DNA from 4 places in the Metabacillus sp. KH_069 genome. Region 3 is predicted to be linked to each of the others. Evidence: riboswitches for the same ligand, from Rfam matches in the RefSeq annotation. Region 3 holds a riboswitch; each other region holds the start of a gene.
What was found. A riboswitch is a leader RNA that binds a small molecule or an ion and turns the genes downstream of it on or off. The one in region 3 is predicted to bind S-adenosylmethionine.
Positions count from the first base shown of each region.

Region 1 (2,196 bases), 1.6 Mb from region 3:
CGATGACAATGAAGGAAATCGGCACGCGCTATGATTTTAAAGGGAGCAAAAGCAGCATTTCTCTTGAAAAAGAAGAGATTGTTCTAGTCTCAGATGATGAGTTTAAAATGGATCAGTTAAAGGATGTTTTTGTTTCCAAACTGATTAAGCGCAATGTGGCGACCAGGAATATTGATTACGGCAAGATTGAAGGCGCATCCGGCGGTACGATTCGCCAGCGTGCTAAGCTGATTCAGGGTATTGATAAGGATAATGCGAAAAAGATTAATGCCATTATTAAAAATTCTGGTTTAAAAGTAAAAACACAGGTTCAGGATGATCAGGTCCGCGTAACCGGCAAAAATAAGGACGACCTTCAGCAGGTAATTGCAGCCGTTCGCGGTGCAGACTTGCCGATTGACGTCCAGTTTCTTAATTTCAGATAAAGTGAACGAACACCCGGGCTCTTCTCAGCCGGGTGTTTGTTTAGCTGTTCGGCAGGTTTTCCTTTTGATCTATCCTCAATAAATTCCCCGTCTATTCAGAAAACTTTTACTTTTGTATTGAATCTATCCGAAAAAACATGTAAATTAGATATAATATCTTTTTGCTAATTTCATATTTCACCATTCTTATCTAGAGAAGCTGAGGGACTGGCCCTTTGAAGCTTCAGCAACCTGGCATAATGAAACCATCTGTATTCAGCAGAGCTTTCATTCCAAGGTGCTAATTCCAGCGATGCATCCATCGAACGATAAGAAGAAGTCCTGAACGTTCAAAAGTCTTCTTCTTGGAAGGCTTTTTTTGTTTTCTTTACTTGCATGAAGGAGGTTTGGAGTTTGACACTTTTAAACGATTTACAGAACAAGATCCTGATTGGCGACGGAGCAATGGGAACACTGCTTTATTCTCACGGAGTGGACCGATGTTTCGAAGAATTGAATTTATCAAAGCCTGATGAAATCTTAAATGTCCATAAGGCTTATATTGCAGCCGGTGCGGATGTTATTCAGACAAATACGTACGGCGCCAATTATATTAAGCTTTCAAGATACGGATTAGAAGATGAAGTGAGAGCGATCAACCGTACTGCTGTGCAGATTGCCAAAAAAGCAGCAGCCGGCAATGACACTTATGTTCTCGGCACAATTGGAGGCATCCGTGCTTTCAAAAAAAACGCCTATTCTCTTGAAGACATTAAAAGAAATTTCAGGGAACAGCTTTACCTTTTGCTCAGTGAAGAGGTCGACGGCCTTCTGCTTGAAACCTATTATGATCTCGAGGAAATAAAAACAGTATTAGAGATAGCGAGAAAAGAAACGAATATCCCGATTATTACAAACATCTCCCTGCACGAAATCGGGGTGCTGCAGGACGGAACACCTCTGCATGAAGGCCTTTCTCAGCTTGAAGCACTTGGTGCGGATGTTGTCGGGCTGAATTGCAGACTGGGACCTTACCATATGCTTTCTTCACTTGAAGAAATTCCGCTGCCTGATAAAGCGTACTTATCTGTTTATCCAAACAGCAGCTTGCCTACTCTTGAAGAAGGCAGACTTGTGTATGGCTCAGGAGAAAAATATTTTGCAGAAAGTGCTCTTGCCTTCAGAAATCAGGGAGCAAGACTGATCGGCGGGTGCTGCGGCACAACGCCATTGCACATTGAAGCAATGGCAGCAGCGCTTAAAGGCCTGGCTCCAGTTACAGAGAAGAAAGTGAAAATCAGAAAAGAAGAGATTTCTGTCACGTCAGCAGCGGAAAGAAAGTACCCTCCCCTGCAGGAAATAGTGAGCGAGAAACGTTCTCTGATTGTAGAACTTGATCCTCCTAAAAAACTTGGAATAGACAAATTTTTAAAAGGAGCAAAAGCTCTGCAGGCTGCTGGAATCGATGCCTTAACTCTTGCAGATAACTCGCTTGCGTCACCGCGGATTAGCAATGTTGCTGTTGGGTCCATCGTTCAGCAAACACTTGGGCTCAGGTCTTTAATTCATATTACATGCCGCGACCGCAATTTAATTGGCCTTCAATCTCATTTGATGGGTCTTCATACACTTGGACTTACAGATGTCTTAGCAATCACAGGCGATCCATCAAAAATCGGGGATTTTCCGGGAGCAACATCGGTTTATGATCTTTCATCATTTGATTTGATCAGCTTAATCAAGCAATTTAACGACGGCCTTTCTTATTCAGGTAAACCGCTTGGAGAAAAAA
Region 1 is NZ_CM174460.1:987,426-989,621, reverse strand. It holds gene AC3ISE_RS04935 (YajQ family cyclic di-GMP-binding protein) at 1-425, shown strand, start outside; SAM riboswitch class I at 609-740, shown strand; gene AC3ISE_RS04930 (bifunctional homocysteine S-methyltransferase/methylenetetrahydrofolate reductase) at 819-2,196, shown strand, end outside.
Region 1: another riboswitch for S-adenosylmethionine. It lies ahead of AC3ISE_RS04930 (bifunctional homocysteine S-methyltransferase/methylenetetrahydrofolate reductase); the one in region 3 lies ahead of AC3ISE_RS19175 (O-acetylhomoserine aminocarboxypropyltransferase/cysteine synthase family protein).

Region 2 (2,196 bases), 1.6 Mb from region 3:
CGGCAGTATGAAATGGATGTTCCGGCCTTTTGGGATATGATAAAAGGACAGGGTATGGATCTTGTGAAAATCCGCTATGAGACTATGGAGGAAGTGCTGAATTATTCCTATCATGTTGCAAGTACAGTCGGTCTGATGCTTCTGCCCATTCTGGCACCTAAAAAGAAGACGGTTCTTAGAGAGGGAGCCATTGCACTTGGACTTGGGATGCAGCTGACAAATATTTTGCGTGATATCGGTGAGGATCTCGAACGTGACCGGATTTATGTCCCTAAAGACATTATGCGAAAACATCAGCTGACAGAGCGGGATCTTCAGCAGCAGAACGTTACTCCAGAATTCATCAGAGTATGGGAGCATCTTGCCGCTGAAGCGGAGAAACAGTATGACACGGCGATGCTGACGATGAATGAGTATCCTCTTCATGCCCGAGCACCTGTAAAAGCTGCCGGACACTTTTACAGAGCTATACTCAATAAAATCCGTTTGAATGACTACGATGTGTTCGGTGAGCGGAACTTTGTTTCGAATGAAGAAAAACATGCTATACTGTCGCAGATCTGATTCTGAATTGGCTCTGCGGCAGCCAGAATTTATGAGGCTGGTGAGGTTTACGCGGGCAGCAGTATAAACTTGGTCGGGTATAAAAGGTAAAGTGCAGTAAAAGCTGTTTAGCAGCACAAACTTGGTCAGGTATAAAGTGTAAAGTGCAGTAAAAGCAGTTTAGCAGCATAAACTTGGTCAGGTATAAAGGATAAAGTGTAGTAAAAGCAGTTTAGCAGCATTAACTTGGTCAAGTAGCAAAGGTAAAGTGCAGTAAAAGCAGCTGACCTGACCTGATAGCTGAACCACCGTCTTCATCGGGACGGTGCTTTTTGTCGGTTTTTAATCTCACTATTTTGATTATTCTAAAATAGTGATTGACAGATTGGAATATACAGGATAAAATTACGTTATTCAAATTTAATAGCTTGCTTATCAAGAGAGACTGAGGGAACAGGCCCTGCGAAGTCCGGCAACCTCCTTAAATGGAACGGTGCTAAATCCTGCAGAATGATTGTTCATTCTGGAAGATAAGTCGTCATACATACGATTCCTCTTTCTGAATGAAAGGGGAATTTTTTTGTGTGGAAAAATAGGAGGAGAAAGAATGAAAAAATTAGTTTTAGCTCTTATTGTACTTGTTATGGGAGTCTTATCTGCTTGCGGTGCAGAAGGAGCAGATGGAGAAAAGAAGAGTATTAAGATTGGAGCTTCAGCAGGTCCTTACACAGATATGGTTGAGCTGGCTATAAAACCGGGACTTGAGGAAAAAGGCTACGAAGTTGAGGTTGTTCAATTCAATGATTACATTCAGCCAAATCAGGCGCTCGGCAATGATGAGCTTGATGCTAATCTGTTTCAGCATAAAATCTATATGGAAACCTTCGCAAAACAAAGCAAATTGGATTTATCCGAAGTGATTACTGTGCCTACTGCACCTATGGGAATTTATTCTGACAAAATCAAATCCCTCAGTGAAGTGAAGGAGGGCGCGACTGTGGCGATTCCAAATGATCCAACCAACGCAGCGCGCGCTCTCCAGATTTTGAAAGATGGAGGATTAGTCGAGCTGAATGAAGATGTGAGTCCGATCCAAGTATCTGAAAAAGATGTGATCAAAAATCCTAAAAAACTAACATTCGTTCCTGTAGAAGCTGCCCAATTGCCAAGAGCAGTGGAGGATACAGATTTGTCTGCAGTACCGGGGAATTTTGCTTTAGCTGCGAAAATGAATCTTGCAGACGCAGTTAAGCTTGAGGATATGAATGATGTGCACCGCAATCGTGTCGTGATGAATACGAAAGATGCAGATTCAGAGATTGCTGAAGATATTAAGGAAGTTGTTCAATCTGAAGGGTTTGAAAAAGCGATTGATAAAGATTTTGCAGGTTTTGGAAAGCCTGAATGGATGGAACAGAAGCAATAGAGAGAAAGGAGCTACCCGCAGTACTACCACTTTTGACGATACAAAGCTAAAAAGTGGCATCATTCCCAGAAGTGCCGCCATTTTTAACGATTCAAAGCTTAAAAAGTGGCGTCATTCCCAGTAGTGCTGCCATTTTTATCGATACAAAGCTTAACAAGTGGCATCATTCCCAGTAGTGCTGCCGTTTTTATCGATACAAAGCTTAAAAAGTGGCGTCATTCCCAGTA
Region 2 is NZ_CM174460.1:952,520-954,715, forward strand. It holds gene AC3ISE_RS04810 (phytoene/squalene synthase family protein) at 1-564, shown strand, start outside; SAM riboswitch class I at 973-1,080, shown strand; gene AC3ISE_RS04815 (MetQ/NlpA family ABC transporter substrate-binding protein) at 1,151-1,969, shown strand.
Region 2: another riboswitch for S-adenosylmethionine. It lies ahead of AC3ISE_RS04815 (MetQ/NlpA family ABC transporter substrate-binding protein); the one in region 3 lies ahead of AC3ISE_RS19175 (O-acetylhomoserine aminocarboxypropyltransferase/cysteine synthase family protein).

Region 3 (2,196 bases):
AGTGTTTTATTAATTTGAAAAGACGGATGATTCAATTAATGATTTCACACCTGTTGCTTGTTCAATCGCTTGTTCCAGATCCTCTAAAAGGTCATCAATATGTTCAATTCCAACTGACAATCGGATTAAATCTTCTGTTACTCCTGATTTTTTCAATCCTTCTGCATCCAGCTGCTGATGTGTCGTGCTGGCAGGATGAATGATCAGGCTTTTGGCATCTCCGACATTGGCTACATGTGACCAAAGATTAACGGAATTAATGACCTTTGCACCTGCTGCACGGCCGCCTTCAATGCCGAACACGACTACTGCTCCTGCTCCTTTAGCCAAATATTTATCCGCAAGATTCTTATCAGGATGCTGTTCATCTTCCGGGTACAGGACCCATTTAACAGCAGGATGCTCATTCAAATATTCAACAACTTTTCTCGTGTTAAAAATATGCTCTTTCATTCTTACATGAAGGGTCTCAAGCCCCAGATTAAATTGAAAGGCATTAAACGGACTAATAGCCGGGCCTAAATCCCTCAAAAGCTGAACCCGTGCTTTTACTATGAAAGCTGCTTCAGGCAATGCCTCCGCATATACCAGATTGTGATAACTTGGATCTGGAGTCGTAAAGCCCGGGAACTTACTTGAGTTCCAATCAAACTTTCCTCCGTCTACGATAATTCCGCCGAGTGTCGTGCCATTTCCAAGAAGCCATTTCGTTGCAGAGTGAATAACAATATCTGCTCCGTGCTCGATTGGCCTGCATAAATACGGAGTTGCAAAGGTATTATCAACAATTAAAGGGATTCCTGCTTCATGAGCAATTTTCGCAACTGCCTCTATGTCAAGAACCTGAAGACTCGGATTGCCGATTGTTTCGGCAAAAATCGCCTTTGTTTTCGGTGTAATGGCGTTCCGGAAATTCTCTGGTTCATTCGCATTTACGAACTTAGTCTGAATCCCGTACTTGGGCAATGTCGTCTGAAAAAGATTGTAGGTGCCCCCGTAAAGGCTTGAGGCAGAGACAATCTCATCTCCTGTTCCGGCAATATTTAATATTGAGAGCGTGATTGCTGCCATGCCGCTTGCCACAGCAAGACTTCCAACTCCCCCTTCTAACTGGGCAACTCTTTCTTCGAAAACCGTGGATGTAGGATTATGTATACGGGTATAAATGTAACCCTGCTCCTTTAAGGCAAATAAATCGGATGCGTGTTCAGTATCATTAAAAACATAAGCGTTAGACTGATAGATCGGCACAGCCCGCGCTCCTGTCGCCGGATCTTTCTGCAGCCCCCCATGTACATTTACCGTTTCAAGCCGATACTTTTTTTGTCCCATTTTCCCCATCTCCCTTAAATAATTTCAAATAAAATACCCCTTCATAGAAGAGGTACAATTACCATATCTCTTCTTATCTGCCAGAGCTGTCTGCCTGCTCTGCTGGAATTGGCACCGTGTTAAATCAACCGGTTGCCGGGCTTCATCGGGCCAAGTCCCTCCGCCTCTCTTGATAAGGTTATTCGCACTTAAATCTACATGAATTGTAACACTCCTTTATTTCTTCCGTCAATTAGTAGTTTGAATTTTTAGATAATTATTTAGACAGCTGAATAATGGATTCAAGTCTCAATACATTGCGAAAAGACCCCTTAACCTCCAGTGCTCCAAGCTTAGCAAGCTGCAGAAGTCTGATTGGTGTATGAAAACAGTCTGAAAGATGATCTTCATCACCAGACACCAGTACATGTGCTGAAAGATGATCATTGCCGCTGCTCAGAAAACACGTGCCTTTTTTCAGCACTAGAAGAACTGGCTTTTGTTTCGAGCCGGAACTGGTTATCTGTATTCTCAATTCTTCTATAGGAAGCAGCGGCTGGATAAAATGAGACGCATTCATTTTTTCTACAAACGAAAATAAGTCCATTTTTTGTCTCTCCATTTCTTTCTTTTCTGATCGTAAAGTATTAATTCGTTTTCATACGAACCAACACCTTTAAGAAAGGTTCGACACTTTATTGGACTTGGACAGACAAAATAATCGTTATTTTCTATTTCCCAAGAAATATGTCAAATGCCGCCCTTCTCAGGCGGCATATTCTTTCAATATTTGATAAATATGTTCTACAGAATGAAAGGCATATTTCTTTTGCGCAACTTCTCCATTTTCAAAGATAAGCATGCAGGGTACACTTTCTATTCCCC
Region 3 is NZ_CM174460.1:3,801,223-3,803,418, forward strand. It holds gene AC3ISE_RS19175 (O-acetylhomoserine aminocarboxypropyltransferase/cysteine synthase family protein) at 10-1,332, opposite strand; SAM riboswitch class I at 1,403-1,511, opposite strand; gene AC3ISE_RS19180 (hypothetical protein) at 1,589-1,918, opposite strand; gene AC3ISE_RS19185 (thioredoxin family protein) at 2,078-2,196, opposite strand, start outside.

Region 4 (2,196 bases), 1.7 Mb from region 3:
TTCTTCTAATGCCTCGCGCGTCGGGTTTCCGGATCTGCTGTAATCAAATTTGCCGTAGTCATCAAAGTCAAATTGGTGAAAAGTAGAGGAATGATGGATCGGCACGCTTACCGCTCCTGTTTCTTTTTGCACCTTTTGACGATTGTGGAGCAGTTTCGTCTCGAATTTCCAATCACCGTTGCTCAACTTTCTCCGCCTCCTTCATCAGTTCAAATGCCTGTGTTAAGTCAAGTTCCAAATCTCCTGCGTATTCAATGCCGACAGAAAATCGCAAAAGCCTGTTGCACACGCCGTTTGCAGCGCGAATCTCTTCAGGAATATCCATATGTGTCTGTGTTGCGGGATATGTGATAAAGCTTTCCACTCCGCCTAAGCTTTCAGCAAATGTAATCGTCTTTAAGGCCTTTAAAAATGGATTGACCCATTCTTCCTTCTGCAGCCTAAATGAAAGCATTCCGCCTTTGCCCGGATAAAGCACATCTGTCACCTCAGACTGATTTTCAAGAAAAGATGCGAGCTGGCCCGCATTTCTCTCATGCTGGTTCATCCGCAGAGCCAAGGTTTTCATGCCGCGGATCAAGAGCCAGGAATCAAAAGGAGAAAGCACCCCGCCGATTGCGTTGTGATGCTGGGCAAGCTCTTCGCACAGCTCCGTTCCCTTCGCAACAACCAAACCGGCAAGCACATCATTGTGACCGCCCAAATATTTAGTGGCACTATGGATCACGATGTCAGCTCCGTCTAAAATCGGTGTTTGCAGAATCGGCGTATAGAACGTGTTGTCGACAATCAGCAGCAAATTGTTTTCACGGGCTATTTTCGCAATCTTGCTGACCTCTGTTTCCTGCATCAAAGGATTTGTCGGGGTCTCAAGAAAAATGGCCTTTGTGCGTTCATTGATCAGCTGCTGCGTACAGTCCCCGTCTTTAAAATCTGCGTAGTGAAAAACAAGGCCATATTTTCTCCATTCCCGTTCGAATAATCGGTAAGTACCTCCATACAAATCAGAGGATACAATGAGCTCGTCTCCGCTTTTAAACAATGCCATAAGCGTCTGAATCGCTGCCATCCCTGAACTGAATGCATAACCCTGATCTCCGTGCTCAAGCTCTGCAATGGCCTTTTCAAGAATCTGCCGCGTCGGGTTTCCGGTGCGGACGTAATCAAATCCTGTTGATTCCCCAATACCATTGTGCCTGTAGGCTGTAGAAAAATAGACGGGCGGATTCACGGTTCCCGTTGCGTTTTCACTTCGATTTCCAATTTGAGCTAAGATTGTTTCAATGCGTTCTGACATTTCCAACACCGTCCCATAATAGTTTCTGCAAGTTTTTCTCCATTTGTGTGTTTAAACCTAAAGACTGCCATTCCATCTAATCCGGCAAAAAGACTGCATCCCAATAATATAAAAATAAAAAACGTCTTCCTCATTTAAGAAGAAGACGTTAATATCGAATGATTGCTTCTCCTTATCTCCCAAGCTTATTACCTGCGCTTGCTGGATTTAGCACCTTGGTTCGAACAGAAAGATTCCCCGTTCTTTTCCGGTTGCTGAGATTTCACAGGGCCAGAACCCTCCATCTCTCTGGATAAGAATAAATAGTATGAACTTTTTGAATTGATTGTTTTTATAACCTTATCTCATTATCAAATATTTTGCAAGGCTTTTATGAATATTTACGGTTTACCATCATCACCCCGGCAATAATCAGAAGACCTCCGGCCACGCTTGCCTTCAAAATCGGTTCATGCAGCAATATCACTGCTGCAATCACAGTTGCAAGGGGTTCAAAGTACAGAAAAGATGACACTTTAGTTGCCTCCATGACTTCGAGCGCTTTGCCCCAAAACCAGTATGCGACTGCGGAGACAAAAATTCCGAGAAACAGCAAATGAGTCCAATTTTCCTTTGTCAGATAAGCCATCTGAACCAAGCCATTATTTCTTAAAAAGAAAGGAAGAGTCATGATAAAGCCGAAGGAGCATGTATAAAAAGTAACTGTCAGCGCGGGATATGGGATCTTCAGTTTTTTTATCAAAATCGAATAAACCGCCCAATTCAATGTACTTAAAATCATCAGCAAGTAACCGATGTTAGCGTGAAAAGGTAAAGACCCGCCTTGTCCATATGAAGTTATTAAAAGAACGCCGAGTACAGCAATTGTCATGCCCGCTGCTTTAAAAAGCGTAAATGTT
Region 4 is NZ_CM174460.1:1,092,107-1,094,302, reverse strand. It holds gene metC (cystathionine beta-lyase) at 1-186, opposite strand, end outside; gene AC3ISE_RS05470 (methionine biosynthesis PLP-dependent protein) at 173-1,297, opposite strand; SAM riboswitch class I at 1,467-1,596, opposite strand; gene AC3ISE_RS05465 (DMT family transporter) at 1,668-2,196, opposite strand, start outside.
Region 4: another riboswitch for S-adenosylmethionine. It lies ahead of AC3ISE_RS05470 (methionine biosynthesis PLP-dependent protein); the one in region 3 lies ahead of AC3ISE_RS19175 (O-acetylhomoserine aminocarboxypropyltransferase/cysteine synthase family protein).